Regions from separate parts of the Arthrobacter sp. AG258 genome, predicted to be linked through region 2. Evidence: riboswitches for the same ligand, from Rfam matches in the RefSeq annotation. Region 2 holds a riboswitch; each other region holds the start of a gene.
The links. Region 2 has a riboswitch for thiamine pyrophosphate ahead of thiC (phosphomethylpyrimidine synthase ThiC). Riboswitches for the same ligand answer to the same signal wherever they lie in the genome.
Positions count from the first base shown of each region.

Region 1 (7,456 bases), on a different contig from region 2:
GGACCAAGGCACCAGGACCCTGCTGCACGTCATGCTGCTGGTGGCGTTCGGCATCAAGGCCGCCGTCTTCCCGCTGTCCTTCTGGCTCCCCGACTCCTACCCCACGGCGCCGGCACCCGTCACCGCCGTGTTCGCCGGCCTGTTGACCAAGGTGGGCGTGTACGCCATGGTCAGGACCGAGACGCTGTTGTTCCCCGGCGACACCCTGAACACGCCACTGATGGTAGTGGCGCTGCTGACCATGGTGGTGGGCATCCTTGGTGCGCTGGCGCAAAGCGACATCAAACGTCTGCTCTCGTTCACCCTGGTCAGCCACATCGGGTACATGGTGTTCGGGCTGGCCATGTCCTCCGTGGCCGGGCTGGCGGCTGCGGTCTTCTACGTGGCCCACCACATCACCATCCAGACCAGCCTGTTCCTGGTGACCGGCCTGATCGAACGCCGCGGCGGCAGCTCCTCCGTTGACCGGCTGGGCGGCCTGGCCAAGCTCTCGCCCCTGCTGGCAATGCTGTTCTTCATCCCCGGCATGAACCTGGCCGGCATCCCCCCGTTCTCAGGGTTCCTCGGCAAGGTGGGCCTGCTGCAGGCCGGCATTGAGCTGGGGACCCCGCTGGCCTACGCACTGGTGATCGGCGGGGTGCTGACCAGCCTGCTGACGCTGCTGGCCATTGCCCGCGTATGGAACCGGGCGTTCTGGCGGAAGCCGGAGGACGCCGAACATCCGGACCCCGTGCTGCTGGCCGGCCCCTCGGGGCGCGCCGCCGGTCCGGGCGCCAAACTCAACACGGTCACGCTCCTGCCGCGCACCATGGTGGGATCAACCCTTGGCCTGGTGGTGCTCGGCGTCGCGCTCACCGTGTTCGCCGGGCCGCTGTTCGGGCTCTCCGACCAGGCTGCGCGGGACATGCTCGACCGGGCCCCCTACATCCAGTCGGTCCTCGGCAGCAATACCGCCGTTCCGGCCACCGTGACGGGAGGAGGACGATGAGCCGCAAACGGATTTCGCTGCGGCAGGAGCTTCCCCTCCTGGTGTGGCTGGTAATCGTGTGGGGTGCCCTGTGGCAGGACTTCAGCCCCGGGAACCTGCTCTTCGGTGCCCTGCTGGCGGTAGGCGTTGCCAGGCTGTTCTACCTTCCGCCGGTGGAACTCAGCGGCCGGTTCAACATCCTGTACGCCGTGCCCTTCGCCTTTGCCTTCCTGGCGAAAGTGGTGGTCGCCAGCGGCCAGGTCCTGTACCTGGCCACCGTCCGCGGACCCAAGGTGACCAACGCCGTCGTCGCGGTGAAGCTCCGGAGCCACCAGGACCTGATCGTCACCGCCACCGGGCACGTGATCTCCCTGATTCCCGGCTCCCTGGTGGTGGAGGTGGACCGCCCGGCCTCCACCCTGTACCTGCACGCACTCAACATCACCTCCAAGCAGGACATCGAGGGCCTGCGGAACGAGGTCCGGTCCATCGAAGCGGGCCTGATCCGCATCATGGGGTCCGCCGAAGAACTTGAAGCCGTCCGAATGGAGGCGTCCGCATGATGCCCGTTGTCCTGGCGGTCACGGCCGTCATCTTCTCCCTCGCCGCGGGCGGGGCCATCATCAGGATTGCCCGCGGCCCTTCGCTGCTGGACCGGGTGCTTGCGGCCGATGTCCTGCTCGCCATCCTGGGCGGGGCCCTGTGCGTGGACATGGCCGTGAACCGGCACCTGAACAACCTGATGCTGGTGGTGGCCATCTCCATCATTGGGTTCATCGGGTCGGTCACGGTGGCCCGGTTCGTCGCCGACCGGAGGGTGAACCCCCATGAATCCTGACTTTTCCGGCGCGGACGCGTGGATCGACCTTGCCTCCGCGGTGTTCATGGTGGCGGGTGCGCTCCTGTCCCTGGGCGCCGCTATCGGGCTGCTCCGCTTCCCGGACCTGATGAGCCGCATGCACGCCGCCACCAAGCCGCAGGTCCTGGGCCTGTTCCTGCTGCTGGCAGCCATTGGGCTGCAGATGCGCAGCTGGTGGGTTTGGCCGGTCCTGGTGGTGGCCTGGATCTTCCAGCTGCTCACGGTGCCGGTGTCCGCGCACATGGTGGGCCGGGCCGGCTACCGCACCAAGCACCTGCACCGGGAGCTGCTCGCCGCCGATGAGCTTGAGGCCGTAGTGCAAAAAGCCGCCGCCGAGGCTGCCCTGACGGACAACCGCGACGACGGCGAAAACCGCCAGTAGCTAGACGATGTCCTGCGTCTTGGCGAAGCGGGTGATGGCGCGCTGGGTGCCCCGGTTGGCCAGGACCTGGATGATGGCGCTGACGGACGCGGAGATCAGTGCGAAAGTCAAGGCCGACCGCAGGCTGGTGGGCACGTCCTCGCCCTTGCCGCTGGGCGGCTTCTGCCCGGTGGTCTTCTCCCAGATGGTGTTGACGAGCTTGGTGCCGACCAGGCCTGCGCCCAGGCTCACCGCGGTACCGAGCAGCTTGATGAAGAGGTTCATTCCTAGTACTCCTTGCGGGCGGAAAACGGACTGCCTCCAGCCTAGCCGTACACCCGGACCGGTCCGGGCAAGGGCATGGCCGGCATCCTCTCGGGCCCGCTGGCGGCGGTCCGCGGTCACATCCGGTTCAACAGCCGGCATGGCCGCCGCCCAGCCCCCGCCAGGTGTAAACTTGACCACGCCCAAACCGGGCAATATTAACACGCGAACATCAACATTCAAAAACGACAGGGGAGCGCCGCCGTCGGACAACCTGGCCATGCCGGGAACCGCAGGTGGGCGCTGAGAGTGCGGGACAGCCGCAGACCCTCGAACCTGATCCGGTTAGTACCGGCGCAAGGGAGTCGAGTTCTCAAAGTGTCCGGCCGGACCGGCAACGGTCCGCCAGCCGGAGCCACTTTCCCCTCCTGTTACCCAGGAGGATCACATGAGTACTGCTGCAATCAAGAAGACCACCAGTAAGTCCTGGCGCGTCGTCGACATCGTGGTGGCGGCCTTGGTGGCCATCGCCGGCGGGGTCATTTTCTGGGCCTGGGACCAGGGCGCCGCCGCCCTGTCGGCCCCCATGAACGCCGCCTACCCGCCCTTGACCGGGATCCTGGCCGGCGGCTGGATGATTCCCGGCGTGCTGGGAATGCTCATCATCCGCAAACCCGGAGCCGCCCTGTTCTGCGAAACTGTGGCCGCAACGGGCGAGCTCCTGATGGGTTCCCAATACGGCGCCTCCGTCCTTTTCTCCGGTTTCATCCAGGGGTTGGGCGCGGAAATCATCTTCGCGGTTTTCGTCTACCGCAAGTTCAACCTGCCCGTCTCCCTCGTGGCGGGGGCGGCCGCGGGCTTCTTCTGCGGCCTGAATGACTCATTCGCACCGTGGGGCTGGAGCATTGCCTACTCCGGGGCGGACAAGCTCGCCTACATCGTCCTGACCACGGTGTCCGGCGCCGTGCTGGCGGGCGCGTTGTCCTGGCTCGCCACCCGCGGCCTGGCCCGCACCGGGGTGCTGAGTTCCTTCGCGTCCCGCAAGGCTGCAACGGAGCCAGTTTTCTCCTGATGGCACCTTCCCAGGACGCCGCAGGAGGCGTGCGCCCTGCCGCCGTCACGGCCCGCGGCTGGGGCTGGCGGCATGCCGGCAGGGCCAAACCTGCCGTCCACGCCCTCGACCTGGATATCCGCCCCGGCGAGCGGGTACTCCTGCTCGGTCCCTCGGGTGCCGGGAAGTCGACGCTCCTGCATGCCCTCGCCGGGGTCCTGGGCGACATCAACGACGACGGCGAGGCCGGCGATGCGGACGAGTCCGGTTCGTTGCTGGTTGACGGCGCCCCGCCCCGCGAGCGTCGCGGCCGCTCCGGCCTGATGCAGCAGGACCCGGAGACGCAGGTGGTCCTCTCCCGGGTGGGGGACGACGTCGCCTTCGGCGCCGAGAACCTTGCCGTGCCCCGCGACGCCATCTGGGGGCGCGTGCACGAGGCGCTTGCCGACGTCGGACTGTCCCACCTCCCGCTGGACCACCCGACGTCGGCCCTCTCCGGCGGTCAGAAACAGCGCCTGGCGCTGGCGGGCATCCTGGCGATGCGTCCCGGGCTGATCCTGCTGGACGAGCCCACCGCCAACCTCGACCCGGACGGCGTCCTGGAGGTCCGGGACGCCGTGGCACGCTGCCTCGACAAGACCGGGGCCACTTTGGTGGTGGTGGAGCACCGGGTTTCCGTCTGGAAGGACCTGGTGGACCGGATCGTGGTCCTGCAGCCGGGCTCCGCCTCGGATCCCGCCGTGCTCCTGGACGGACCTCCGGACCGGGTGCTCAGCGAGGCCCGGGCCATGCTGACGGCAGCCGGAGTCTGGGTGCCGGGGTATGTGCCGGCCACCCGCCGCCGGTCCGGAATCCCGGCCGCCGTAACCGGCAACCTCCTGCTTGCAGCCGAAGACCTGGCGGTCTCCCGCGAGCGTCCCCGCCGCAAAGGCTTCCGGAAGATTCCGCCGGTTCCTGTCCAGGAGGGTGTTGCTGCGCAGGTCCGGGCCGGCCAGGCGCTGGCCGTCACCGGCCCGAACGGCGCCGGAAAATCAACGTTCGCACTGACCCTTGCCGGGCTCCTTGAACCGGTGTCCGGAAAGGTGTCGGCCGCCGTGGACCTGAGCCGCGGTGCCGGGATCGACCCCTACGCGTGGAAGGCAGAGCAGTTGATCTCACGGGTGGGTACCGTGTTCCAGGAACCGGAGCACCAGTTCGTGACGGGCAAGGTGTTGGACGAGCTGCTGTTCGGGCCGCGGCACCTGGGCCACGGCAAGGACCGGGTGGAGGAACTGCTGGAGCGGCTGCGGCTCACCCAGCTGGTGGACGCCAATCCCTACACATTGTCCGGCGGTGAGAAGCGTCGGCTGTCCGTGGCCACGGTCCTGGCCGCCAGCCCGCAGGTGCTGGTCCTGGACGAGCCGACGTTCGGGCAGGACGCCAACACCTGGGCGGAGCTGGCCTCGTTCCTCTCCGAACTCCTGGACGCCGGCACGGCCGTGGTGTCCGTGACCCACGACGCCGAATTCACCCGGGCTTTGGGCGGGGCCGAGCTGCGGATGGCCGCCACGGAACCGGTGGCGCCATGAGGCAGCAGCTGACCCTGGACTGCAACCGCGCCCTTCTTGCCCGGGCCAACCCGCTGAGCAAATTTGCCGCCGTCGTGCTGATCACCGCGGTCCTGGCGCTGTCCATCGACTGGGTTTCCGCGTCCGTGGCGCTGGTCTTCGAACTGATCCTGTTTCCCCTGGCCGGCCTCACCGTGTCCCTGCTCTGGCAGCGGGGCTGGCCGCTGATCCTCGCCGCCGCCATCGGCGGCTGGAGCACGTCCATCCTGGCGCCGGACAGCGGGAGGATCCTGCTCGACGCCGGCATCTGGACCATGAGCGAAGGCTCCCTCCAGCTGGGCATCGGCTTCCTGCTGCGGGGCTTCGCGATCGCCCTTCCGGCGGTGCTCCTGATGAGCTGCACCGATCCGACGGACCTTGCCGATGCGCTGGCACAGAAGGCGCGCCTGCCGCACCGGTTCGTCCTGGGAACCCTGGCGGCGATGCGCCTGGTGGGGCTCATGGCCGAGGAATGGCAGACCATCGGGATGGCCCGGCGTGCCCGCGGCGTGGGGTCGCGCGGCAACGTGGTCCAGCGGGTGAAGGCGACCCTGGGCCAAAGTTTCGGGCTCCTGGTGCAGGCGATCCGCCGCGCGTCGAGGCTTGCCGTGACCATGGAAGCGCGGGGTTTCGGCGGCGGGCAGCGAACCTGGGCCCGCGAATCGACGTTCAGTGTGCTGGACCTGTGGGTGGTAGGCGGTGGCGTCTTGATCGCCGGGTGCGCCCTCGGTGCGGCGCTTGCCGCGGGCCGTTGGAACATGGTGTGGCTGGGCAGCTAGCAGGGTTACCTGCCGGTACTATCGCATGTAGCGGGTAGGTCACCCCGGATACTCCCTCGGATGGCCATACCGCGACCTTCTATCTCATTTATGATATATTCGCGTCATGACTCAGGAGACCGCCGGCCACGTCGCCGCCATGTTGAGGAACGCCCGGACTGAGAAGGGCTGGACCCAAGGCCAGTTGGCTTCCGAACTCGGAACCAGCCAAAGCGCCGTCGCCCGGATGGAACAAGGCAAGCAGAACCTGAGCCTCAAGATGATCCAGCGGCTGGAGACCATCTTCGACCGGAGCATCGTCAACGTGGGCAAGCCCAGGATGACGCACCTGCGGGTGGAGGGCGGCCGCACCCTCTCCGGCGCGGTGGACGTCAACAGCAGCAAGAACGCCGGCGTGGCGCTGCTGTGCGCCAGCCTGATCAACCGGGGCACCACCGTGCTCCGCCGCCTCGCCCGGATCGAAGAAGTCAACCGCATCGTTGAAGTGCTGACCAGCATCGGCGTGGAATGCACCTGGCTCAACGACACTGATCTGCGCCTGCGCCGCCCGGCCGTCTTGGACCTGGAAGGGATGGACGTTGACGCGGCCCGGCGAACCCGCAGCGTCATCATGCTGCTGGGCCCCCTCCTGGATGAGTCACGGGAGTACCGGCTGCCCTACGCCGGCGGCTGCGACCTCGGCACCCGCACGGTGGAACCCCACATGCAGGCACTGCGCGAATTCGGGCTCTCCGTGGAAGCCACCGCCGGTTTCTACACGGTCCAGGCGCCTCCCGCGGACACCAGGGACCGTTCCTTCGTCCTCACCGAACGGGGGGACACCGTTACCGAGAATGCGATCATGGCGGCGGCCCACCGGCCGGGAACAACCGTGATCCGCAACGCCAGCCCCAACTACATGGTACAGGACCTCTGCTTCTACCTGCAGATGCTCGGGGTGGCCATCGAGGGCGTGGGAACCACCACGCTCCGGATCACCGGCCGGCCCGTGATCGACGCCGAGATCGAGTATTTCCCGTCCGAGGACCCGATTGAGGCCATGAGCCTGATTACGGCCGGCATCGTCACCAATTCCGAGGTCACGGTCCGCCGGGTACCCATCGAATTCATGGAAATCGAGTTGGCCACCCTGGGCCAGATGGGGCAGAAGCTCGAAATCTCCGGCGAATACATGGCCCGCAACGGGCGCACCCGGCTGGTGGACGTGACTACCAAACCGTCGGAGCTGCGCGCGCCCGAGGACAAGATCCACCCCATGCCGTTCCCCGGGCTGAACATCGACAACCTGCCTTTCTTTGCCGTGATCGCCGCGAACGCCCACGGGCAGACCATGATCCACGACTGGGTGTACGAAAACCGTGCCATCTACCTGACGGAGCTGAACCGGCTCGGTGCACAGGTGCAGCTGCTGGACCCGCACCGGATCTACGTCAACGGACCCACCAAGTGGCGTGCCGCGGAGGTGGGCTGCCCGCCGGCGCTCCGCCCCGCTGCATGCCTGCTGCTGGCCATGCTCGCCGCACGGGGCGTCTCCGAGCTGCGCAACATCTACGTGATCGAACGCGGCTACGAGGACCTGGCGGAACGCC
Region 1 is NZ_SOBI01000005.1:372,867-380,322, reverse strand. It holds gene DFO47_RS13250 (Na+/H+ antiporter subunit D) at 1-988, shown strand, start outside; gene DFO47_RS13245 (Na+/H+ antiporter subunit E) at 985-1,530, shown strand; gene DFO47_RS13240 (monovalent cation/H+ antiporter complex subunit F) at 1,527-1,805, shown strand; gene mnhG (monovalent cation/H(+) antiporter subunit G) at 1,795-2,208, shown strand; gene DFO47_RS13230 (DUF4235 domain-containing protein) at 2,209-2,472, opposite strand; TPP riboswitch at 2,692-2,832, shown strand; gene DFO47_RS13225 (ECF transporter S component) at 2,900-3,523, shown strand; gene DFO47_RS13220 (ATP-binding cassette domain-containing protein) at 3,523-5,070, shown strand; gene DFO47_RS13215 (energy-coupling factor transporter transmembrane component T) at 5,067-5,867, shown strand; gene DFO47_RS13210 (UDP-N-acetylglucosamine 1-carboxyvinyltransferase) at 5,974-7,456, shown strand, end outside.
Region 1: another riboswitch for thiamine pyrophosphate. It lies ahead of DFO47_RS13225 (ECF transporter S component); the one in region 2 lies ahead of thiC (phosphomethylpyrimidine synthase ThiC).

Region 2 (7,456 bases):
GGTCCGGCCGCCGAAAAGCGGGCCGGATTGTTGCCGCCGAAGTAAAGGGGTCCGGCCGCTTCAATGGTTGATGAGGCCGGTTGTCCGGCTGTTGGCCGCGCTACCCCCTGTGGCAGGTGCGGACCCAGCAGACACAAAGACCAATTTTGCCACAGTGCAGGGGTTACGCCAACTTGGGTCCGGCGCGGAAGCTATTCCTGTACCCCCGGCCCGGCGTCCGGGCGGCGGGCCAACCTCCCGGCCACGATGTCATACCCCAGGTCGTGCAGTTCGGTACGGTCGGCACGCGGAAGATTGCCGGCGTCGAACGCCTCCAGGAGGTCCGGGCGGCGTTCGGCCGTCCTCCGGTATTGCTCGTGCCGGCGCCACTGCGCGATCTTGCCGTGGTTTCCGCTGAGCAGGACCGCGGGGACCTCGCGGTCCCGCCACACGGACGGCTTGGTGTAGACCGGATATTCCAGCAGGCCGTCGGAGTGGGACTCCTCAACCAAGGACTCAGGGTTGCCCACCACACCCGGCAGGAGCCTGCCGATGGCCTCGACCATGGCCAGGACAGCGACTTCCCCGCCGTTGAGCACGTAGTCGCCAAGGCTTACGGGGCGGACGGTGAAGTGCTCCTGCGCCCACTCGATGACGCGCTCGTCGATGCCTTCATAGCGGCCACAGGCGAAAGCAAGGTGCTCTTCCTCTGCCAGTTCATAAGCCAGAGCCTGCGTGAACCTCTCGCCGGCGGGAGATGGAACGATCAGGACAGGTTTGTGCTGCGGATCGGGACGGCCCTGGGCCACCGCTGAGAGGGCCTGCGCCCACGGTTCGGGCTTCATGACCATCCCCGCGCCTCCGCCGTACGGAGTGTCGTCCACGGAACGGTGCTTGTCGGTGGTGAAGCTGCGGAGGTCGTGGACATGCAGGTCCAGGATCCCGTCCTGGCGGGCCTTGCCGATCAGTGAGAGCTCCAGCGGGGCAAGGTATTCGGGAAAGATGCTGACGACGTCGATCCGCATCTATTCCCGGCCTTCGGGTTCCGGGGATGCGGCGTCGCCGGCGTTCAGTTCAAAGAGGCCGTCCGGCGGGGTGAGCAGGACGAAGCCCTCCTCAAGGTTGACCTCGGGCACAATCTGCTCCACGAAGGGGACCAGGATCTCTTCGCCCGCCGGGGTGGTCACGGTCAGCAGGTCCTGGACGGGCATGGTGGCCAGGGCTGTCACCTTTCCCACCACCTGTGAGCCGACCCGCGCCTGGAGGCCGACGAGTTCGTGCTCGTACCAGCCTTCGTCGTCATCTTCCTCGAGTTCTTCCGTCTCGATGAAGAGCTTGGCGCCGCGGAGGGTTTCGGCCTGGTTCCGGTCCTTCACTTCCGCGAAGCCCAGGAGCAGGATGTCCTTGTTCCAGCGCGCACTGTCCAGCGTCAAGGGCCCGGACGCGGCGGGTTCAACGACGAACTCCGTGCCGGGGACAAACCTGTCGTCGGGGGCATCGGTCAGCACCTGGACCGTGACTTCCCCGCGAATGCCGTGCGGCTTGCCGATCCGCGCCACCTGAAGCTGCATCTGTTCCTCTGTTCCGGGTTGTGGTTGGTGTGGGGTGAAAGCACCGTGTTGATCAAAGCAGTCCGGCCCCTCCACCAGGTGGTGGAGGGGCCGGAGCAGAACTAAGTGTTGCCGAGCGCTCAGCGGCGGCGGTCGGTATCGACGACGTCGACCCTGACCGGTTCGCCGCCGGCCAGTGCTGCCACCACGGTGCGCAGTGCGCGTGCGGTGCGGCCCTGGCGGCCAATCACCCGTCCGAGGTCATCCTGGTGAACCCGCACTTCGAGGGTGTCCCCGCGGCGGTTGTTCTTCGAACTGACCTTGACGTCGTCCGGGGAATCAACGATTCCACGGACCAGGTGCTCCAGCGCTTCTGCCAGCAATCTACTCAGCCTCGGTGGTCTCAGCTTCGGCGTCGGCCGGGGCCTCGGCAGCGTCAGACTTGGAGGCCTTCTTGGTGATGGCTTCCGGGATGATGACCGAGCCCTTCTCCGGAGCTACGAAAGCGTCCTTCGCGACCTTGGTCTTGAGGGTGCCTTCCTGGCCCGGGAGGCCCTTGAACTTCTGCCAGTCACCGGTGATCTTCAGGATGGCGGCAACCTGCTCGGACGGCTGGGCGCCGACGGACAGCCAGTACTGGGCACGCTCGGAGTTGACCTCGATGAACGAGGGCTCTTCGGTGGGGTGGTACTTGCCGATCTCCTCGATGGCGCGGCCGTCACGCTTGGTGCGTGAGTCCGCGACGACGATGCGGTAGTACGGGGCGCGCATCTTGCCGAAGCGCTTAAGGCGAATCTTTACGGCCACTTTTGTGGTCACTCCTGTTTCAGAAAAGGGGTGAACCCGGCGTTCTGCACCCGTGGGGCGGGCCGTACTTGCGGGTTCGAAGGACAGGATCCGGACGCGGAGAGAGGGGCCACGCAGATCGAGTACCTGTTTATTGTGCCAGATCAGCGAACTTATTTCGACTCGGCGTCGCCGCGCTTCGCGCCGGCGCCGGCCGCGGGATGGGCCCTGCGGCGCCGGTCAGGCGGACCAGACGTACAGCCCGGTCCGCTCGGCGTCGTCCAGCCCGGCCGCGAGCCTGGCGAGCTGCTCCACGTAGGTCCGGGCCTGGGCCGCGCCGAAGGGCATGTCGTCCTGCGCGGCCCACTGCTCGGCGACGTCCTCGAGGACGTTGCCCTCGCCCTCGGTCTCGTAGGACAGGAGGTCGGCCAGCGCACGGACCATGGCAGGCGGAACTGCCAGGAGGGAGTCACTGGCGACGTCCACCATGGTCAGCTCATAGTCGGCACCACCGGCGTGGACAGCAGTCCCGGCGAGGTCGCCGAGCTGTTCGATTTCGAAGTCGCTGACTCCCTCGATCCGCACGGCTTGACTGCCAGGACCGACGTTCGCCGCGCTCCCTGCATCAAGGAGGCCGGCGCGTTTGAGCGCGGCGTCATGGGTGGCAACAAAGATCTCGGTGAAGCCCATGGCTGTTTGCCCTTCTTCCGTTTGGCGGAACTGCGCGCCGGGCGCTGCCCGCGTCCCGGCCGTACTGAATCAGCCTAGTAGCTGGGGACCGGCAGGGGCACGCGCCGGGCCGGGCCGCACGGGACAGTTCTCGGCACTGGCCGGCCTCCGCCGGCAGCGCAGCTCAGCGGACGGCCACCCGCAGCCGGTTGCGCCACGGATCCTCGAACCGGAGTTCGGCGCCGGTGTGGTGCGCGGTCACTCCGGCGACCTTGAGGCGGTCAGCCAAGGCGCCGACGTCGTCCCCTGAAGGAACTTCGATGAGGACTTCGCCCAGCCCAAGGGTGTCCTTGCGGGGGCCGGCCCCGCGGCTGTTCCAGACGTTCATCGCCATGTGGTGGTGGTACCGCCCGGCGGAAACGAACAACGCCTGCCCGTGCCAGCCCGCCGTCTTTTCGAAACCGAGGGTGCCCACGTAGAAGTCGCGCGCCGTCTGGACGTCTCCCACCTGGAGGTGGACGTGCCCCACGCCTGCGGCCGTCACGCGCTGGCCCTCAAGCGATTCCTCGGTGAGGTGCTGCTCCAGGTAGCGCTGCGGGGGCAGGGCGAGGCTGTCCATCACCACGTCCGTCCCGTTCCAGGACCAGTTGCTGCGTGGCCGGTCCCAGTACAGTTCGATGCCGTTGCCTTCCGGATCGGTGAAGTAGAAGGCTTCGCTGACCAAGTGGTCGGCGCTGCCGGTGAAGGACATCGGCTCGTATTGGGCCGCAGTGGCGATGGTGGCGGCAAGGGAGGCCTGGTCTTCAAACAGCAGCGCGGTGTGGAAGAGTCCGGCCTCTCCCCTGCCGGGCAGGTTCAGCCCGGGGGCCGGGGCCAGGTGCACCAGGGGGCGGCCAAGGCGGCCGAGGTACAGTCCGCCGTCCTGCTCGGCCACCACCTCCAGGCCGAGTGCGCGCTGGTAGTAGTCGGTCATGACCTTCATGTCCCCCACTTTGAGCATCACCGTGCCCATGGCGAGGTCGGCAGGAAGCAGGTCCTGGCTGTTGGCTGATGCGGTCATTGGAGGCTCCTTGGATTGGCGGCCGTCCCGATGGCGGCCTGTCACTTCTTAAAATTACTTGAAGCTTCAATTTATTCCAAGTCCCGGGCGCCACGGTGGGTCAACGGATAATGCGGCCGCCCAGCACGACGTGTTCCAGCCTGCCGATGGTCTCCGGGACCGCCCGTGGATCCTCACGACAGACGATCACATCGGCGCGTGCGCCTTCTTCCAGGCCGTCCGCTCCGAGCCAGCGGCGGGCTGCCCAGCACGCTGCATCCAGTGCTGCAGTCATCGGCAGGCCCGCACCGTGCAGGGCGAGGATTTCGTCCGCGATGCGGCCGTGGCCGATGACGCTGCCGGCGTCTGTTCCGGCGAAGATGCGCACCCCCGCTGCGTGTGCCTCGGCCACGCGCTCCAGCCTCCGCTCCCAGAGGGACCGCATGTGGGCTGCGTACCGTGGAAACTTCGGCTCCGCTTGGGCGGCAATGTCCGGGAAGGTGGCGATGTTGATGAGGGTGGGCACGATCGGCACGCCCTGCCCGGCGAACCGGGGCAGGTGCCGTGGCAGCAGCCCGGTGGCGTGCTCGATGCAGTCGATGCCGGCGTCGAGCATCTGGTCCAGGGTGTCTTCGGCGAAGCAGTGGGCCGTCACCCGGGCACCTTCGTCGTGTGCAGCCTGGACCGCGTCGCGGACGACGGCGGCAGGAAAGGACGGCGCCAGGTCACCGGCGCCCCGGTCGATCCAGTCCCCCACCAGTTTGACCCAGCCGTCCCCGTCCCGGGCCTGCTTGCGCACGGCCTCAACGAGGTCCTCGGGTTCGACCTCGTGGGCGAAACCGCGCAGGTAGCGCCGGGTCCGGGCAATGTGCCGGCCGGCGCGGATCAACACCGGGAAGTCCGTGCCGCCCTGCATCCAGCGCGTATCGGCGGGCGAACCCGCATCACGGACCAGGAGGGTTCCGGCGTTGAGGTCCGCAAGCGCCTGTTCCTGCGCTACGGCGGCCTCCACCGGACCGGCCGGCCCCAGCCCGATATGGCAATGGGCGTCCACGAAGCCCGGCAGTACCCAGCCGTCGAATACCCGGTCGGGTGGCTGTGCGGGCGGGCGGAACGTGAGCTTGCCGCCCACGGACCAGAGTCCCTGCCGCAGGCTGTCCGGTGCAGCCAGGACGGGTCCGCGAAAGTGAATGATTCCTGCCATCCGGGCATCCTTTCGTTGCCCGGTCAGGCTAGCATCATCGATTGTTACAACGGGCTTCCGGAGGGCTGTGGTAGCTTCGTTGCTGACCACACGGGTGCCCCTGCAGGGGCTGAGATCGGGCTGCCGCAGCCTGCGACCGTTGAACCTGTCCGGGTAATGCCGGCGAAGGAAGTGAGTATTCCCTTGAGTACACAAAACACCCAGTTGAACCCTGCCCTGGTGCCGTCCGGTTCCGATGCGGCCAACGGTCCCGGCACCGGATCCAGTGGCGAATCCCAAGTGAAGGTGACGCAGTCGCTGAAGTCGCATTCACTGGCTTACATCGACGACGCCGGTTCCGGCATCCGGGTCCCGGTCACCGAGATCGCGCTGGAGCCATCACCCAACGGGCAGCCGAACGCACCTTTCCGGACCTACCGGACGGCCGGGTCGGGAAGCGACCCCGTTCGCGGCCTCGAGCCCTTCCGTGCCGAATGGATCGTGGCGCGCGGGGACACCGAGGCCTACACCGGCAGGGAACGCAACCTGCTCGACGACGGCCGCTCGGCCGTGCGCCGGGGCGCTGCCTCCGCGGAGTGGAAGGGCGCCCGGCCGGTGCCCCGCCGCGCCGTCGACGGCCATACGGTGACCCAGATGCACTACGCCCGGCAGGGCACCATCACGCAGGAAATGCGTTTCGTGGCGCTGCGGGAAAACTGCGACGTGGAACTGGTCAGGAGCGAGGTAGCCGCCGGTCGGGCCATCATCCCAAACAACATCAACCACCCTGAGTCCGAGCCCATGATCATCGGCAAGGCGTTCCTGGTGAAAATCAACGCCAACATCGGTAATTCTGCCGTGACGAGCTCCATCGCTGAAGAGGTGGACAAGCTGCAGTGGGCCACCCAATGGGGTGCCGACACGGTGATGGACCTGTCCACGGGGGACGACATCCACACCACCAGGGAATGGATCATCCGCAACTCCCCTGTCCCGATCGGAACGGTTCCGATCTACCAGGCACTGGAAAAGGTCAACGGCGAAGCCAACGCGCTGACCTGGGAAATCTTCCGGGACACCGTCATTGAGCAGTGCGAGCAAGGTGTGGACTACATGACCATCCACGCCGGTGTCCTGCTGCGGTACGTCCCGCTCACGGCCAACCGGGTGACGGGCATCGTCTCGCGCGGTGGTTCCATCATGGCCGGCTGGTGCCTGGCCCACCACCAGGAGAACTTCCTGTACACGCATTTTGACGAACTTTGCGAAATCTTCGCGAAGTACGACGTCGCGTTCTCCCTGGGGGACGGGTTGCGGCCCGGCTCCACGGCGGACGCCAACGACGCGGCCCAGTTCGCTGAACTGGATACGCTGGCCGAGCTGACGCAGCGCGCGTGGGAGTACGACGTCCAGGTGATGGTCGAAGGCCCCGGGCACGTGCCGTTCCACCTGGTCCGGGAGAACGTGGAGCGGCAGCAGGAGCTGTGCAAGGGTGCGCCGTTCTACACGCTCGGTCCGCTGGTGACCGATGTCGCGCCTGGCTACGACCACATCACCTCGGCAATCGGGGCCACGGAAATCGCACGGTACGGCACCGCCATGCTCTGCTACGTCACGCCCAAGGAACACCTGGGCCTGCCCAACAAAGACGACGTGAAGACCGGCGTCATCACGTACAAGATTGCGGCCCATGCAGCGGACCTGGCCAAGGGCCACCCGGGGGCGCGCGAGCGGGACGATGCTTTGTCCAAGGCACGGTTCGAATTCCGCTGGCGCGACCAGTTCGCGCTGTCGTTGGACCCGGAGACGGCGGAATCGTTCCACGATGAGACGTTGCCGGCCGAACCCGCCAAGACAGCGCACTTCTGCTCCATGTGCGGACCCAAGTTCTGCTCGATGCGGATCAGCCAGGACATCCGGAATGAATACGGCTCGGCTGAGGCGCAGGCGGCGCTCACTGAGGCGGCGTCGGGGATGCGGGCGAAGAGCCAGGAGTTCCTGGCCGCCGGCGGCAAGGTCTACCTTCCGGAGTTGCAGGTGCCCGCCGGCAGCTAGGAGGCCCGGGCCGGCTCGCTGCGGCTGACCTCGCCGATGAACTGCCTGATGGTCCGGTCGCCTTCCACCGAATCATGGGGCCGGTGCCCGCCCGCGGCAACGCGGTGCAGGGCACCGGTCTCCCGCAGGTAACCGGCAATCTCCTCGTACAGCGGCTCCCAGCCCCCGGTCAGGACCAGAGTGGGGACCCCGGGA
Region 2 is NZ_SOBI01000002.1:234,654-242,109, forward strand. It holds gene trmD (tRNA (guanosine(37)-N1)-methyltransferase TrmD) at 192-1,004, opposite strand; gene rimM (ribosome maturation factor RimM) at 1,005-1,550, opposite strand; gene DFO47_RS04380 (RNA-binding protein) at 1,670-1,912, opposite strand; gene rpsP (30S ribosomal protein S16) at 1,914-2,336, opposite strand; gene DFO47_RS04390 (hypothetical protein) at 2,556-3,005, opposite strand; gene DFO47_RS04395 (VOC family protein) at 3,169-4,044, opposite strand; gene DFO47_RS04400 (amidohydrolase family protein) at 4,145-5,227, opposite strand; TPP riboswitch at 5,308-5,415, shown strand; gene thiC (phosphomethylpyrimidine synthase ThiC) at 5,411-7,261, shown strand; gene DFO47_RS04410 (alpha/beta hydrolase) at 7,258-7,456, opposite strand, start outside.

Region 3 (7,456 bases), on a different contig from region 2:
GCGGACGTCGAAACGAAGCCTGTGCGCCGCCGTCGGGTAGCCACCCGCAAGGTCGCTTCCCCGGCTCCGGCCCCGGAAACTGCAGCGGCGGAAGCTGCTGCCGCCGCTCCGGTGCAGGACGCCGTGGAGGAAACCGCAACGGAGGAAACCCCCGAGGCGTCTGTTGCTGCCCCGGAAGCCGCCGCCCCCGCGGTCGAGGAGGTCCCGCAGGCGCCGGTGCAGGCACAGGAGCCCGCCGCCGCACCTGCAGCTCCCGAGGCCGGAAGCGACGCCGCGTCCACGGCGGCAGCAAGCCCCTTTGGTTCGCTGTTCCTGGAACCAGGTTCCCCCACGTCAGTCCTCTTCCAGGCGCCGGACCTGAGCACCGTGGTCCGCCCCGCAACGCCCGCGGCGGAAGAGACCGACGAGGAAGAGACCGACGACGCAGACGATTCCGCCAGCCGCCGCCGGCGCCGCAGCCGTGGCCGCCGTGGCCGCAGCCGCATCGGCGAGCGGACAGATGAAGACGTCGAGGGCGGCACCGATGACGCCGATGCCGAAGACGAAGCCGACGAGGACGCCAACGGGCCACTGGAAGACGGCGTGACCTCCCGCCGTCGCCGCCGCCGCCGCCGCGGTGACCAGGACCTGGAGTTGACCGGTGGGGAAGGCGACGATCCGCCCAACACGGTGACGAGGGTCCGTGCGCCGCGCGCGGTCAGCGAAGCGCCGGTCAACAACCGGGTCACCAGCGTCAAGGGCTCCACCCGCCTTGAGGCCAAGAAGCAGCGCCGCCGCGAATCCCGCGATACCGGCCGCCGCCGCACCGTGATCACCGAAGCCGAGTTCCTGGCCCGCCGCGAATCCGTGGACCGCCAGATGATCGTCCGGCAGCGCGACGACAGAATCCAGATCGGCGTCCTCGAAGACGGCGTCCTGGCTGAGCACTTCGTGTCCAAGACCCAGCAGGACTCGCTGATCGGCAACGTCTACCTGGGCAAGGTCCAGAACGTGCTGCCGTCCATGGAAGCCGCTTTCGTGGACATCGGACGCGGCCGCAACGCCGTGCTCTACGCCGGCGAGGTCAACTGGGAAGCCGTCAACCTCGAAGGCAAGCAGCGCCGGATCGAAAACGCCCTGAAGTCCGGCGACACTGTCCTGGTCCAGGTGACCAAGGACCCTGTGGGCCACAAGGGCGCCCGCCTCACCAGCCAGATCTCCTTGCCCGGACGCTACCTGGTGTACGTGCCCGGCGGCTCCATGACCGGCATTTCCCGCAAACTGCCGGACGTCGAACGCAACCGCCTCAAGCGCATCCTCAAGGACCGCCTCCCCGAGCACGCCGGTGTCATCGTCCGCACCGCCGCAGAGGGCGCCTCCGAAGAGGAACTCACGCACGACATCAACCGGCTGCGCGCACAGTGGGAAGGCATCGAAAGCCAGTCCACCTCCACCAAGGTCCTTGCCCCCGAACTGCTGTACGGCGAACCTGACCTGACCATCAAGGTGGTCCGCGACGTCTTCAACGAGGACTTCTCAAAGCTGATCGTCTCCGGCGAGGAAGCCTGGGACACCATCGAGGCCTACGTCACCTACGTCGCCCCGGACCTGGTGGGCCGCCTCGAGAAGTGGACCAAGGACCAGGACATCTTCTCCGCCTGGCGGATCGATGAGCAGATCCACAAGGCACTCGAGCGCAAGGTGTTCCTGCCCTCCGGCGGATCCCTGGTCATCGACCGGACCGAAGCCATGACCGTGGTGGACGTCAACACCGGCAAGTTCACCGGCAGCGGCGGCAACCTCGAGGAAACCGTCACCAAGAACAACCTCGAAGCTGCCGAGGAAGTGGTGCGCCAGCTGAGGCTGCGCGATATTGGCGGCATCATCGTGATCGACTTCATCGACATGGTGCTCGAATCCAACCGGGACCTGGTCCTGCGCCGCCTCGTCGAGTGCCTGGGCCGCGACCGGACCAAGCACCAGGTTGCCGAGGTCACGTCCCTGGGCCTGGTCCAGATGACCCGCAAGCGCATGGGCACGGGCCTGCTGGAAGTCTTCGGCGAGCAATGCGAGGCGTGTGCCGGACGCGGCGTCGTGACCCACGACGATCCCGTGGAGCACCGCCGCGCCAACATCGTGGCGGCCGAACACCACGTCCAGCGCGCCGACAACCGTCCCGAAGCCCGCGGGGAGGCCCACCGCCCCGACGGACAGCGGACCGATGCCGGCCAGCCCGGTGCACGCCCCGAGCGGAAACGCCGCCGTGGACGCGGCGGCCAGCAGGCCGAGGCAGTACCGGCGCCGGCAGTGCACGTGCACACTGTGCAGCCGGATCCCGGTGACGCCGAGCGGCACGCCAAGGCTGAAGCCACCCGGCTCGCGTTGGCCAACATCGCCGCGGCGGCCCACGCGGCGCATCTCCACGACGACGAGCTGGCAGCTGCCCGGCACGCGCCGGCAGAGCAGGCCACGGCCCCGCAAGCACCGGTCCAGCCTGCACCGGCAGCTGACGGGGAAAAGCACGACGCCGATACGCACGGGCGTCCCGCGGCGGTCCTGACGTTCGGCGGCGAGAAAGTCCCGCTTCCGTTCGTGGAGCACGCGGAGGAGCAGCAGCCCAAGCCCGCCCTGACGCTGGACCGGCTCGCGGAAGCATTCGCGCACCTCGGCCAGCCGGTTTCCGCCGTCGAGGACGCTCCGAAAAATCCTGCAGCGGCTGAACCGGCAACGGAACAGGCCGCACAGGAGCCCCGGCCGCAGGGCGGCGAAGCCCCTGCGCGGGCCGCGGAAGCACCGGCTGAAAAGGACTACTCCGACCACACGCTGGAGCAGACAAGGCAGCGCAGGCCGCGCCGCCACCGGGCCGCCAGCCGAGCCCAGGGCGCCGCGAACGAAACCGCCGTCCAGCACCATGAGAACGTCCAAGCCGCAACTACCGGGCACTCGCACGCAGCCAAGGCCCCCGAGCCCGCGAACCAGCAGCCCGCTGATAGCGGCAAGCGTTCCGAGGAACCCATCATCCTCGGCGTGGGCGTCCCGGCTTCGGAGCTCTAAATTCCGGCAGGCCACGGCGTCGCTAGGTGAAGTCCCCGTCTCGTGGACCATTCCCCCCGAAAGTACAGGGGGAACAGTCCACGAGGCGGGGACTTCCTGCATCCGGCCGCTGTCACCTTTAGCCCGGTACCGCGCCACCGGCTAGGCTGGGAAACCGACACGGGGTGCCGCGCAGAAGGCCGGCTGAGATCCACACCCGTTGAACCTGTCCGGCTAGTACCGGCGAAGGGATGTCTGTTGTCTTCGACCCTCTCCATGCCCCTGCCAAGTGCCTCCACTGACTCCTCCGGGACCCCTGCGGGGCGCGATATCCCACGCGTCCTCTCCATTGCGGGCTCTGATCCTTCCGGCGGAGCAGGAGTCCAAGCGGACCTGAAGAGCATTGCAGCGCACGGCGGATATGGCATGGCCGCCATCACGGCACTGACGGCGCAAAATACCCGTGGCGTTGTGGCCGTCCACGTCCCGCCTGCTGCGTTCCTGGCGCAGCAGCTCGATGCCGTCAGCGACGACATCACCATCGACGCCGTCAAGATCGGCATGCTCGGCGACGAAGCGGTGATCCGCACGGTCCAGCAGTGGCTCGACAAGGTGCGTCCCGCCGTCGTAGTCCTGGACCCGGTGATGGTGGCCACCAGCGGCGACCGCCTGCTGAAGGAAACCGCCGAAGCCGCCCTCCGCGACCTGCTTCCGCTTGCCCACCTCATCACCCCCAACCTGCCCGAACTGGCCATGCTGGTGGGCGAAGAGCCAGCGGGGGACTGGGAAGGTGCGCTGGACCAGGGCAGGCGCCTGGCGGATGCCACCGGCGCCACCGTCCTGGTAAAAGGCGGACACCTGTCAGGCGAAGGCTGCCCGGATGCCCTGGTGAACACCGCCGGTGTGCTGGCCCGGGACGTGGTGGAAGTGCCCGGCCCCCGCGTCAACACCCGCAACAGCCACGGGACGGGTTGTTCGCTGTCCTCTGCCATGGCCACGGTCCAGGCCCGGTTGGGCGACTGGGAAGGGTCGCTGCGGACGGTCAAGCCCTGGCTGGCCGGAGCGCTTGAGGATTCCGGCAGGCTGGAGGTCGGCCACGGGAACGGGCCCGTGCACCACTTCCACCATGTACGGCCCCACCTGCCGGAAGGCGGCTTCGCGGCCAGGCTCTGGGCCGAAGCCCGGCAGGACCTGGCGGATATTTACGCCCTGGACTTCATCCAAGGCCTGGTCTCCGGCGAACTGGCGGAAAAGGACTTTGCCTACTATCTGGCCCAGGACGCCCAATACCTGAACGGCTACTCCCGGGTCCTGGCCCGCGCCAGTTCCCTGGCCCCCTCCGAAGAGGAGCAGCTGTTCTGGGCAGGCTCGGCCCGGCAGTGCCTGGAGGTTGAATCGGAACTGCACCGCTCATGGCTCAGCACCCGGCCCGGGCAGACGGGCCTGGGACCCGTCACCAAGTCCTACGTCGACCACCTCACAGCCGTCTCGGCGTCGGGCAGCTATGCCGTCCTTGCCGCCGCCGTCCTGCCCTGCTTCTGGCTCTACGCCGAGGTTGGCAGGACACTGCACGCCCGGTTCCTCGCGGCGGGCGAACCGGACGGGCACGCGTACGCCGCGTGGCTCCGCACCTATGCCGACGAGGGCTTCGCCGAGGCCACCCGGCAGGCCATCGCCATGGTGGATGCGGCCGGACGGAAGGCCTCCGACCATGAACAGGCCGCCATGGTCACGGCGTTCAAGCAGTCCTGCCGGCTCGAAGTGGAATTCTTCGACGCGCCGCGCATTCACTCCTGACATCCAACGGCGGCGCCCCGGCTACAATAGATACGCACGGTTGCGGCGCTGCATGCCATGCTGTGGTTACTATCACAGCCGGCCCTCCGGAACCAGCCTCATTTGCGGCTGGAGACGGATTTAGCGTATTCTGGATCTTCGGTGCTTACGCCAACACTTGGGTTATGACCCCACGGCGTTGAGGCACAGCGAGAAACCAGGCTTTTATTGAGTCGGTTCCGCACGCAAATTTTGTTATAAACGTCGAGAGAAGTGAGTTCCCAAGTGGTGTACGCGATTGTCCGCGCAGGCGGCCGCCAAGAGAAGGTTTCCGTTGGAGACTTCGTTACCCTGAACCGCGTCGCCGGTGGAGCCGGCAGCACCATTGAGCTGCCCGCACTGCTCCTGGTTGACGGTGACAAGGTCACCTCCGCAGCCAAGGACCTGGCCAAGGTAACTGTTACGGCTGAAATCCTCCAGGACCTGCGTGGTCCTAAGATTGTCATCCAGAAGTTCAAGAACAAGACCGGCTACAAGAAGCGCCAGGGTCACCGCCAGGAACTGACCAAGGTCAAGATCACCGGCATCAAGTAACCACCGGTTACTGTTCAGGCATTTCAACAGATTCCCCAGAATTTAGAGGCAGGCATTCCAGATGGCACATAAAAAGGGCGCGAGCTCCACTCGCAACGGTCGCGATTCCAACGCACAGTACCTCGGCGTCAAGCGCTTCGGCGGCCAGGTCGTTTCCGCAGGCGAGATCATCGTCCGCCAGCGTGGCACCCACTTCCACCCGGGCGCCGGCGTAGGCCGTGGCGGTGACGACACCCTGTTCGCACTGACCCCGGGCGCCGTTGAATTCGGCACCCGCCGCGGACGTCGCGTGGTCAACATCGTTGCTGCTGCAGCCGCAGAGTAACAACCAGTATTGAAGCGGTGGAGCGGGCCTGAGGGCCCGCTCCACTGTTCTTTTAACCGCATTACAATCGTTGTGGCGTCCCCGGGCGCCGCTTGAACAGCATCTGAGGAGATCCACGTGGCCAGCTTTGTAGACCGGGTAGTACTGCATGTATCCGGCGGTACCGGCGGCCATGGATGCGTTTCCGTCCACCGTGAGAAGTTCAAGCCCCTTGGCGGGCCCGACGGCGGTAACGGCGGCAACGGCGGCGACGTGATCCTCCGGGTGGACCACCAGACCACTACCCTCCTCGACTACCACCACGCGCCGCACCGGCACGCCAGCAACGGCGGACCCGGCATGGGCGACTGGCGCGGCGGCAAGAACGGCGAAACCCTGGTCCTTCCCGTTCCGGACGGCACCGTGGTCAAGTCCAAGGACGGCACCGTTCTGGCCGACCTGGTGGGTGAAGGCACCGAATATGTGGCCGCCGCCGGCGGCATCGGCGGACTCGGCAACGCAGCCCTGTCCTCCCAGAAACGCCGTGCTCCCGGTTTTGCCCTGCTGGGAATCGAAGGCGAATCCCGCGACGTGGTCCTGGAACTGAAGTCCATTGCAGACATCGCGCTGGTGGGATTCCCGTCCGCTGGCAAGTCCAGCCTGATCGCCGCGATGTCTGCCGCCCGGCCCAAGATCGCCGATTACCCCTTCACCACCCTCATCCCCAACCTGGGCGTCGTCCAGGCAGGCGACGTCCGCTTCACGATTGCCGATGTCCCCGGCCTGATTGAAGGCGCCAGCGAAGGCAAGGGCCTCGGGCACAACTTCCTGCGCCACGTTGAGCGCTGCGCCGCCCTGGTGCATGTGCTCGACTGCGGCACGCTCGAATCCGACCGCGATCCACTCTCGGACCTCGCCATCATCGAAGGCGAACTCGAAAAGTACGCGGTGGACATGAGCTACGCAGGCTCCGACGGCCAAGTGGTCCCCCTCAACCACCGCCCCCGCCTCGTCGCACTGAACAAAGTGGACCTGCCCGACGGCAAGGACATGGCAGAATTCGTGCGCCCGGAACTGGAATCGCGCGGCTACCGCGTCTTCGAGGTCTCTGCCACCAGCCATGAGGGCCTGCGCCAGCTCGGCTTCGCCATGGCCGAAATCGTCCAAGCCGCCCGCGACGCCGTCGCGGCCGAACCTCCCAAGGTCCAGCCGGTCGTGCTCCGGCCGCGCGCCGTCAATGAAACCGGGTTCAAGATCCGCCGCGAGGAAAAGAACCTGGAGCCGCTGTTCCGTGTCCTCGGCGAGAAGCCCGAGCGCTGGGTCAAGCAGACCGACTTCACCAACGAGGAAGCCATCGGCTACCTTGCCGACCGGCTGGCCAAGCTGGGCGTGGAAACCGAACTGTTCAAGCAGGGCGCCAAGCCGGGGGATACCGTGGTCATTGGCGAGGACGACGGCGTTGTCTTCGACTGGGAGCCCACCATGATCGCAGGCGCGGAACTCCTGGCTTCACCCCGTGGCACGGACGTCCGGTTCGCCGATATCGGCGACCGCCCCACCCGCAGCCAGAAGCGTGAGGAACAACAGGAACGCCGCGACGCCAAAGCCGCCGCCCGTGCCGAACTCGAGGCGGAACGCAAAGCCGGTATCTGGACCGAGTCCGTCAGCGGACGCCGTGCTGCCCGCCCCGTCCAGGACAGTGGAATGGAAGCGGACGATGACCTCTAGGGTCGTGGACGCGGCGCCCGTTGCGGGCTCCGCGGACAGAAG
Region 3 is NZ_SOBI01000004.1:438,031-445,486, reverse strand. It holds gene DFO47_RS11275 (Rne/Rng family ribonuclease) at 1-3,033, shown strand, start outside; TPP riboswitch at 3,184-3,281, shown strand; gene thiD (bifunctional hydroxymethylpyrimidine kinase/phosphomethylpyrimidine kinase) at 3,289-4,809, shown strand; gene rplU (50S ribosomal protein L21) at 5,074-5,382, shown strand; gene rpmA (50S ribosomal protein L27) at 5,444-5,707, shown strand; gene obgE (GTPase ObgE) at 5,825-7,414, shown strand; gene proB (glutamate 5-kinase) at 7,404-7,456, shown strand, end outside.
Region 3: another riboswitch for thiamine pyrophosphate. It lies ahead of thiD (bifunctional hydroxymethylpyrimidine kinase/phosphomethylpyrimidine kinase); the one in region 2 lies ahead of thiC (phosphomethylpyrimidine synthase ThiC).

Region 4 (7,456 bases), 340 kb from region 2:
GCTTGGACCCGGAAATCACGATCGCGTCGAATTCCTGGCCGATGTGGTTCAGCAGCAATGCCGCCTCCACCGTGTCCAGCGCCATCCGCTCCATCCGCGACGCCAGCTGGTCGGAACCGGCCATGATTCCCGGCAGCAGCGGCAGCGCCTCCCGTGCCCAGCCCGGAACATCACCGCCGTTGCTGAGGGCTTCGCAGATCACCAGCACGAAGCGGTCCACCAGCCGGCGCAGCGGGGCGGTGGTGTGGGCGTAGGCGGCGCCGATGGCGGACTGGATGCCGTCGTCCGGGACCGTCCCGTCAAACGCCGTATAGGACGCGCCCCGGAACAGCATCCCGGCCGAATGCATGATGGCCAGCTGGCGGGGATCGGTGGGGTCAAGCGACCGCAGGTACTCGCCGTAGCTGACTTCGCCGTCCCACGGCCTGCCCAGCACTTCGGTCTGCAGCCGGAAATGCCTCAGCGACCGCTCATCCGGGGCCGGCATGGTGCGCAGGATGCCCACCTTGCCTTCCAGCATGAGCTGGGCGGCCGCCATCCCCGTCATCAGCGAAATCTGCGCGTTCCAGTCCTCCACGGGAAGCTGCGGGGCGGCGTCGATCCGGTAGCCGCCGTCGGGCAGCTGAACGATCTCCTGCTCCGGCATGTTGAGGCTGGCGCCCCCGCGCTCCCGCTCCAGCGCCACCCGTTTCAGCCCCACTTCCCGGAGCAGTTGCAGCACGGGGGGAGCGGTGCCGGCGTCGAGGGCTGCTTGTGCACCTTTGTAGCTGAGCTTGTCGCGGCTGCGGATCCGCGCCCGCCTGACGCCCACGGACGTCACTGCTGCGTCGGCGTCGAGCGTGAATTCCCAGACGAAAGCCGGACACTCCTGGCCCGGCAGCAGGCTCCCGGCCCCTTCGCTGATGACCTCCGGGTGCAGCGGGATCCGGCCGTCGGGAGCGTAGAACGTCTGCCCGCGGCGCCTGGTTTCAGCATCCAGCGGACCACCCGGCGCAACAAATGCAGGAACATCGGCGATCGCGTACAGCACCCGGTAGCCGCCCCCGTCCGGCTCGATGAACACGGCTTGGTCCAGATCCGTGGACGAGGCGGGGTCGATGGTCACGAATGCGACGGCGGTCAGGTCATAGGACGGCAGTTTCAGGGCCGCCACGGCGGCGCGGGCGTCGTCCACTGCCGCGGCCGGGTAAGGCCCCGGCAGTTCGAGTTCGGTCCGCAACGCGCCCAGTGCCTCTTCCAAGGCGTTCCGGTGGTCGCGGACATTGGGAGCCAACCGATGATGTGACACAAAAGTCAGCGTAACTCCAAGTCCTGGGTTTACGCAGGCCCGGGGCCGGCAGCGTCCAGCGCGTCGAGCAGGGAGGCCGCAGCGGCCGCGGGATCCGACGCCTCCGTGATGGCACGCACCACCACGATCCTCCGTGCTCCTGCCTCCGCCACCTGGTGCACGTTCCCGTGGTCGATGCCCCCGATGGCAAACCACGGCACCGGGTTGGGTACTTCCGCGGCAGCCTTGGCGGCGTACTTCACCAGGTCCAGCCCGACGGCGGTCCGGCCGGGTTTGGTGGGCGTGGCCCAGACGGGCCCCACGCAGAAGTAGTCCAGGTGGGAAGGCCCGGCAGCGGCGGAGAGGGCGGCATCCACCTGCTCCGGGCTGTGGCTGGACAGCCCGATGGCCGCATTGCCGTTGACCAGCGTCCGGGCCGCAGCCAACGGGAGGTCTTTTTGGCCGATGTGGAACACCGGTGCGCCGGACAGCACCGCGATGTCGGCCCGGTCGTTAACGGCCCAAAGCCGCCCGTGGCGAACCGCGGCCTCCTTCAAGACCGCCAGCAGGTCCAGTTCTTCGGCTGCCTCGATGCTCTTGTCGCGCAACTGGATGATGTCCACGCCCCCGGCGAACGCGGCATCCACGAACCGGGCAAAGTCGCCGCGGTCCCGGCGCGCATCCGTGCAGAGGTACAGTCGGGCCGCCCCAAGGGCAGGAAAGGAGGAGGGGGACATATTCATGCCTGCCAGCCTAGTTCCTCTAAACTGGGCTGGTACTGCGGGAGCCCGCGGCAGCTGTCACAAAGCGCCGGGCTGAGAGGGCGTCGGAGCCGACCGCTTGACCTGATCCGGCTAATACCGGCGTAGGGAAGGAACCACACCATGACCAGCACCAGGAACTGCCTGCCCGGACTTGGCGATGACGCCATCCGGGCCGACGTCGCCGTCATCGGCGCCGGAGTGGTGGGACACGGAATCGCCTGGGAGATCCAGCGCTCCGGCAGGTCCGTTGCCCTCATCGATGACGCGCCCGGCGCCGGCGCCAGCTGGGCCGCTGCCGGCATGCTGGCCCCCGTCAGCGAGCTGCACTACCAGGAAGAGGACCTCCTGGAACTCATGCTCGACGCATCATCCCGCTGGCCAGGCTTCGCTGCCGGCGTCGCCGCAGCAGCCGGAGCCGGGACCGGCTACCTGATGACACCCACCCTCGCTGTCGGTGTCGACGCTGCCGACCGGCGGGCGCTGATGGACCTGCGCGCAGTGCAGCAGGCCAGCGGCCTGGAGGTGGCACCGTTGACCGTGCGTGAAGCCCGCAGCCGCGAACCCCTGCTGAGCCCGGGGATCTCCTGTGCGCTGGACACCCCGGCCGACCACCAGGTGGACCCGAGGAGGCTGATAGCGTCCGTGCGCCTGGCGCTCGCCGCAACGGTACGGGAAACCCCGACGGTGGCGGTTGCCGGTGCAACGGAAGGTTTTGCCGTCCCGGAGCGGGCGGCCGGACTGCTGTGGAAGGACGGGACGGTGGCCGGCGTCCGCCTTGGGAGCGGCAGCACAGTCCTGGCGGGGGAAACTGTCGTGGCCAACGGCCTGCACGCGGCGTCCCTTGACGGCTTGCCCCACGGCCTTGACCTGCCGCTGCGGCCGGTGCACGGGGACATCCTCCGGCTTTCCGTGCCGCAGCACCTCCGCCCGTTGGTGACAGCCACGGTGCGTGGGCTGGTCCACGGGATCCCGGTGTACATCGTGCCCCGGGAGGATGGCACGGCAGTCATCGGCGCGTCCCAACGGGAGGACGCCCTCTCCGACGCCGTGAGCGCCGGGAGCGTCTACCAGCTTCTCCGGGACGCCCAGGCGCTGGTTCCCGCCGTCGCCGAACTTGAACTCCTGGAATGCACCGCCCGGGCGCGCCCCGGAACCCCCGACAATGCACCCTTGCTGGGCCGGGTTGCGGCGTCCTTGGGATCCGGGGGCCCAGCGGACGGGCACGTGCCGGGGCTGATCATCGCGACCGGTTTCTTCCGGCACGGGGTGCTGCTCACGCCCGCCGCCGCCGCGATCTGCACGGCACTCCTGGACGGAGCCGCCGATCCCCGCTGGGCACCGTTCACCCCGGACCGTTTTTCCGGGTCGGCCGTGGCCGTCCCCAGCCCCCATCTGAAGGAGACAGCGTGAACATCACCCTCAACGGAAACCCGCACACGGTGGCCGACGGCGCCTCCATCACCACGCTCGTCAGCCAGGTCACCGGGCGGCCGCTGGCCCCCAACGGCCAGGCGACGGACGGCAGGAAACTGGGCGTCGCCGTCGCCCACAACGCCCAGGTGGTGCCGCGCAGCCAATGGTTCGGTACCGCGCTCGCCGACGGCGACGACATCGAACTCGTCACTGCAGTACAAGGAGGCTGACCCCATGACCGAAACCGGCACCATCAACACCGCAAGCCAAGCCGCAGATGACACCCTGGTGATCGACGGCGTCGCCCTCGGATCCCGGCTCATCATGGGTACCGGCGGTGCGCCCAGCCTGGACGGCCTGGGCGCTGCGCTCCTGGCCTCCGGGACGGCACTGACCACGGTGGCCATGCGGCGCTACTCAACCGCGGAAACCGGCTCTCTGTTCCAGTTGCTGGTGGACCACGGGATCAAAGTCCTGCCCAACACCGCTGGCTGCTTCACGGCCCGGGACGCTGTCCTCACCGCGGAACTGGCCCGGGAGGCCCTCGAAACCGACTGGGTGAAGCTGGAAGTCATCGCCGACGAGCAGACCCTGCTGCCGGACGCCGTGGAACTCGTTGACGCCACCGAGCAGCTGGTCAACCGCGGCTTCAAGGTCTTTGCCTACACCAACGACGATCCCGTGCTGGCGCTGCGGCTGGAAAATCTTGGTGCCACCGCCGTGATGCCGCTCGGCGCACCGATCGGCACCGGCCTGGGCATCCTGAACCCGCACAACATCGAACTCATCGTCTCCCGGGCCTCGGTTCCCGTGGTCCTGGACGCGGGCATCGGTACGGCCTCCGACGCCGCCCTGGCCATGGAACTGGGCTGCGACGCCGTCCTGCTGGCCACAGCCGTGACGCGGGCGCAGAACCCGGCGCTGATGGGGGAAGCGTTCAAGCACGCCGTGGTTTCCGGAAGGTTGGCGAGGGCAGCCGGACGCATCCCGCGCCGGGAACACGCCCTGGCCTCATCGGCGATGGAGGGCCGGGCCGAGTTCCTCTAGCCCATAAAAAGCCTGTGGCCACCACCCGTCCGGGTGGTGGCCACAGCTTTACTCAGGGTCCGGTTCAGCCCCGCAGGACCGCGTTCAGCCGTTCCGTGTCATGGCGTGTCCGGGTGCGGCCCAGGTAGGCGACGGCGGCAATGGCCGCGGCGGTGCCGAGGACAATGGGCAGGACCCAGGGGAGCCACGTCAAACCCGGAAGGTAGCCGAAACCTGCCGTCATGAGGATGATCCACGCCATCGCCGCGACGCCCACGGCGATCCCGACGGGCACGCCCGCGCCGTATCGGGAATGGCGTTTGTCATTGGCCCAGACGATAAACCCGGCGGCGAGCGTGGCAAGCACCACGATGGTCAGCGACAGCATGGATCTCCTTGGAACGTGCGGTCAGCCTAGAACTGGCCGAAACCTACGCGGCGGACCTCTTCAGCACCAATTTCCACATAGGCAAGTGCGTTGCCGGGCACAATGATCAGGCGTCCCTTGTCATCCTTCAGGCGCAACTGGGTGCCGTCATTGATGGCTTCACCAACAGTCTTGGCCACCGTCTCAGCATCCTGGTCTGATTCGAGCACGATTTCGCGGCCAACGTTTTGAACGCCGATCTTAATTTCCAAGGGGGCCTCCCAGCCTGGTTCGTCGATGATGTCTTATTTGTAGTCTAGGACTCTTTGGGGAAGCGAGAGATTCCGCGCCAAGCTAAACGGTAGATGAGGTCGCTGGCCACGTTGAGGTCCAGGTTGCCGTCCGTTTCCAGCCAATACCGGGCGCTGACCTGCGCCATCCCGGCAAGGCCGCGGCCCAGGAGCTCCGCCTCCAGGTGGGGGAGCTTGGTGTCCTCGGCAATGACCCGGGCGATGGCGTCTGCGAAGGTCCGATTAAAGGTCTCCAGCCTGGAGCTGACATCGGGATCGTTGATCAGGTCCGATTCGAACACCAGGCGGTGTGCCTGGTCGTCGTTGGCGATGAAGTGGAAGTAGGCGCGCATGACGGCCTGAACGCGCTCGTCGTTGTCCGTGGTGGAGTTCAACGCCCCCAGCATCAGCTCGGTCAGTGACGTCAGGTGGCTTTCCAGCAGGGCCAGGTACAGCTCACGCTTGGACGGGAAGTGCTGGTACAGGACAGGCTTGCTCACGTGGGCAGTCTCTGCAATTTCGTCCATCGCGGCCCCGTGGTAGCCGTTCGCAACGAAAACTTCCTGGGCGGCGGCAAGCAACTGCGCGCGGCGTTCGTCCCGGGGCAGCCGGGCGGACCGTTGGCCTGCGGGGCGGGAGGGAGTTTGCGGTTCGGCCGCGGGCGGGCGGTCAGCCCGTGCTTCAGGGACCACAGTTGTCCTTCTTTCCATTGCAGTTACATTCACTTTACTGCGGGGTAATATGACCCGGCGGTATCCCGGGGCATACATTGAAGTATGGCTTCGACGTTCACCGCAAATGTTTCAACCCATTCGCTGGATCCGCTGGTGGAACCGGCGGCTGCCCTGACGTCTGCCGAGGTGGAACGCTACTCCCGGCACCTGATCATTCCCGAGATCGGCGCGCTGGGGCAGCGGCGGCTCAAGAACGCCAAAGTGCTGGTCATCGGAGCCGGCGGCCTCGGTTCACCAGCACTGCTGTACCTCGCCGCGGCTGGGGTGGGGACGCTGGGCATCATCGACGACGACGTGGTGGACCTGAGCAACCTGCAGCGCCAGGTCATCCATGGCGTGCAGGATGTGGGACGGCCCAAGATCGAGTCGGCCCGCGATGCCATCGCCGCCCTGAACCCGCTGGTGGATGTCCGGCTCCACAACGTGCGCCTGGATTCGGGCAATGCGCTTGAACTGTTCGCAGAGTACGACCTGATCCTGGACGGCGCTGACAACTTCGCCACCAGGTATCTGGTGAACGATGCCGCCGCGATCCTGGGCAAGCCTTATGTGTGGGGCTCCATCTTCCGCTTCGACGGACAGGTGAGTGTCTTCTGGGAGAAGCACGGCCCCACGTACCGGGACCTCTACCCCGAGGCCCCTCCCGCCGGTTCCGTGCCTTCCTGCGGCGAGGGCGGCGTCTTCGGTATGTTGTGCGCCGCCGTGGGCTCGCTGATGGTCACCGAGGCGGTGAAGCTGATTACCGGCGTCGGGCGCTCCCTGCTGGGCCGCGTGGCGCTGTTCGATGCCCTGGGCGGCAGCTGGCGGGAGATCCGGGTCGCCAAGGACCCGGCGGCGGAGCCCATCACTGAACTCACGGACTATGAGGCGTTTTGCGGGATTGCCCCGGCGTCCACCACGGACACGGAACACACCATCACCGCCACCCAGCTGGCCACCATGCTGGCATCGCGGAAAGCCGGGCTCAAGGACTTCGAACTGGTGGACGTCCGGGAGGCCGGCGAGTACGACATCGTCCGGATCGACGGAGCCAAGCTCATCCCGCAGGGACGGATCCTGGCGGGCGAGGCGTGGGGCGAACTCCCGCAGGACCGGGACATCGTGTTCCATTGCAAGGCCGGGACGCGCTCGGCGAACGTCCTCGCGGCGGCCCGCCAGGCAGGCTACCAGCGGGTCAGCCACCTCGACGGCGGGATCCTGGCCTGGGTGCGCGAGGTGGAGCCTGACAAGCCCGTCTACTGACGGAAACGCCCGCTCACCTTCGACACCAATTTCCCCAACGCCCGCTCACTTTCGACAGCTTCCAAATCAACGCCCGCTCACTTTCTTGAAGGAAGTGAGCGGGCGTTGGCTCAACGGGGGGTAGGAAGTGAGCGGGCGTTGGCGTGAGAGGGGCAGGAAGTGAGCGGGCCTTGCTGCCGGGATGTCAGGCGGTTTCGCGGCCTGTGTGGTCCACCGGGCATTCGGCCTCCGCGGTTGCGGCCGGAGCGGCTCCGGGCTGCTCGACGGTGATGCCGTACAGGGCTTCCAAAGCGGCCACGTAGTCATCCTGCTGCCCGTTGGCGGCAAGTTCGCGGGCGCGGACGGTGGGAACG
Region 4 is NZ_SOBI01000002.1:572,532-579,987, reverse strand. It holds gene DFO47_RS05885 (RNB domain-containing ribonuclease) at 1-1,288, opposite strand, end outside; gene thiE (thiamine phosphate synthase) at 1,318-2,004, opposite strand; TPP riboswitch at 2,038-2,157, shown strand; gene thiO (glycine oxidase ThiO) at 2,152-3,441, shown strand; gene thiS (sulfur carrier protein ThiS) at 3,438-3,674, shown strand; gene DFO47_RS05865 (thiazole synthase) at 3,679-4,491, shown strand; gene DFO47_RS05860 (hypothetical protein) at 4,556-4,858, opposite strand; gene DFO47_RS05855 (DUF3107 domain-containing protein) at 4,885-5,109, opposite strand; gene DFO47_RS05850 (TetR/AcrR family transcriptional regulator) at 5,154-5,819, opposite strand; gene moeB (molybdopterin-synthase adenylyltransferase MoeB) at 5,904-7,103, shown strand; gene DFO47_RS05840 (glutamyl-tRNA reductase) at 7,288-7,456, opposite strand, start outside.
Region 4: another riboswitch for thiamine pyrophosphate. It lies ahead of thiO (glycine oxidase ThiO); the one in region 2 lies ahead of thiC (phosphomethylpyrimidine synthase ThiC).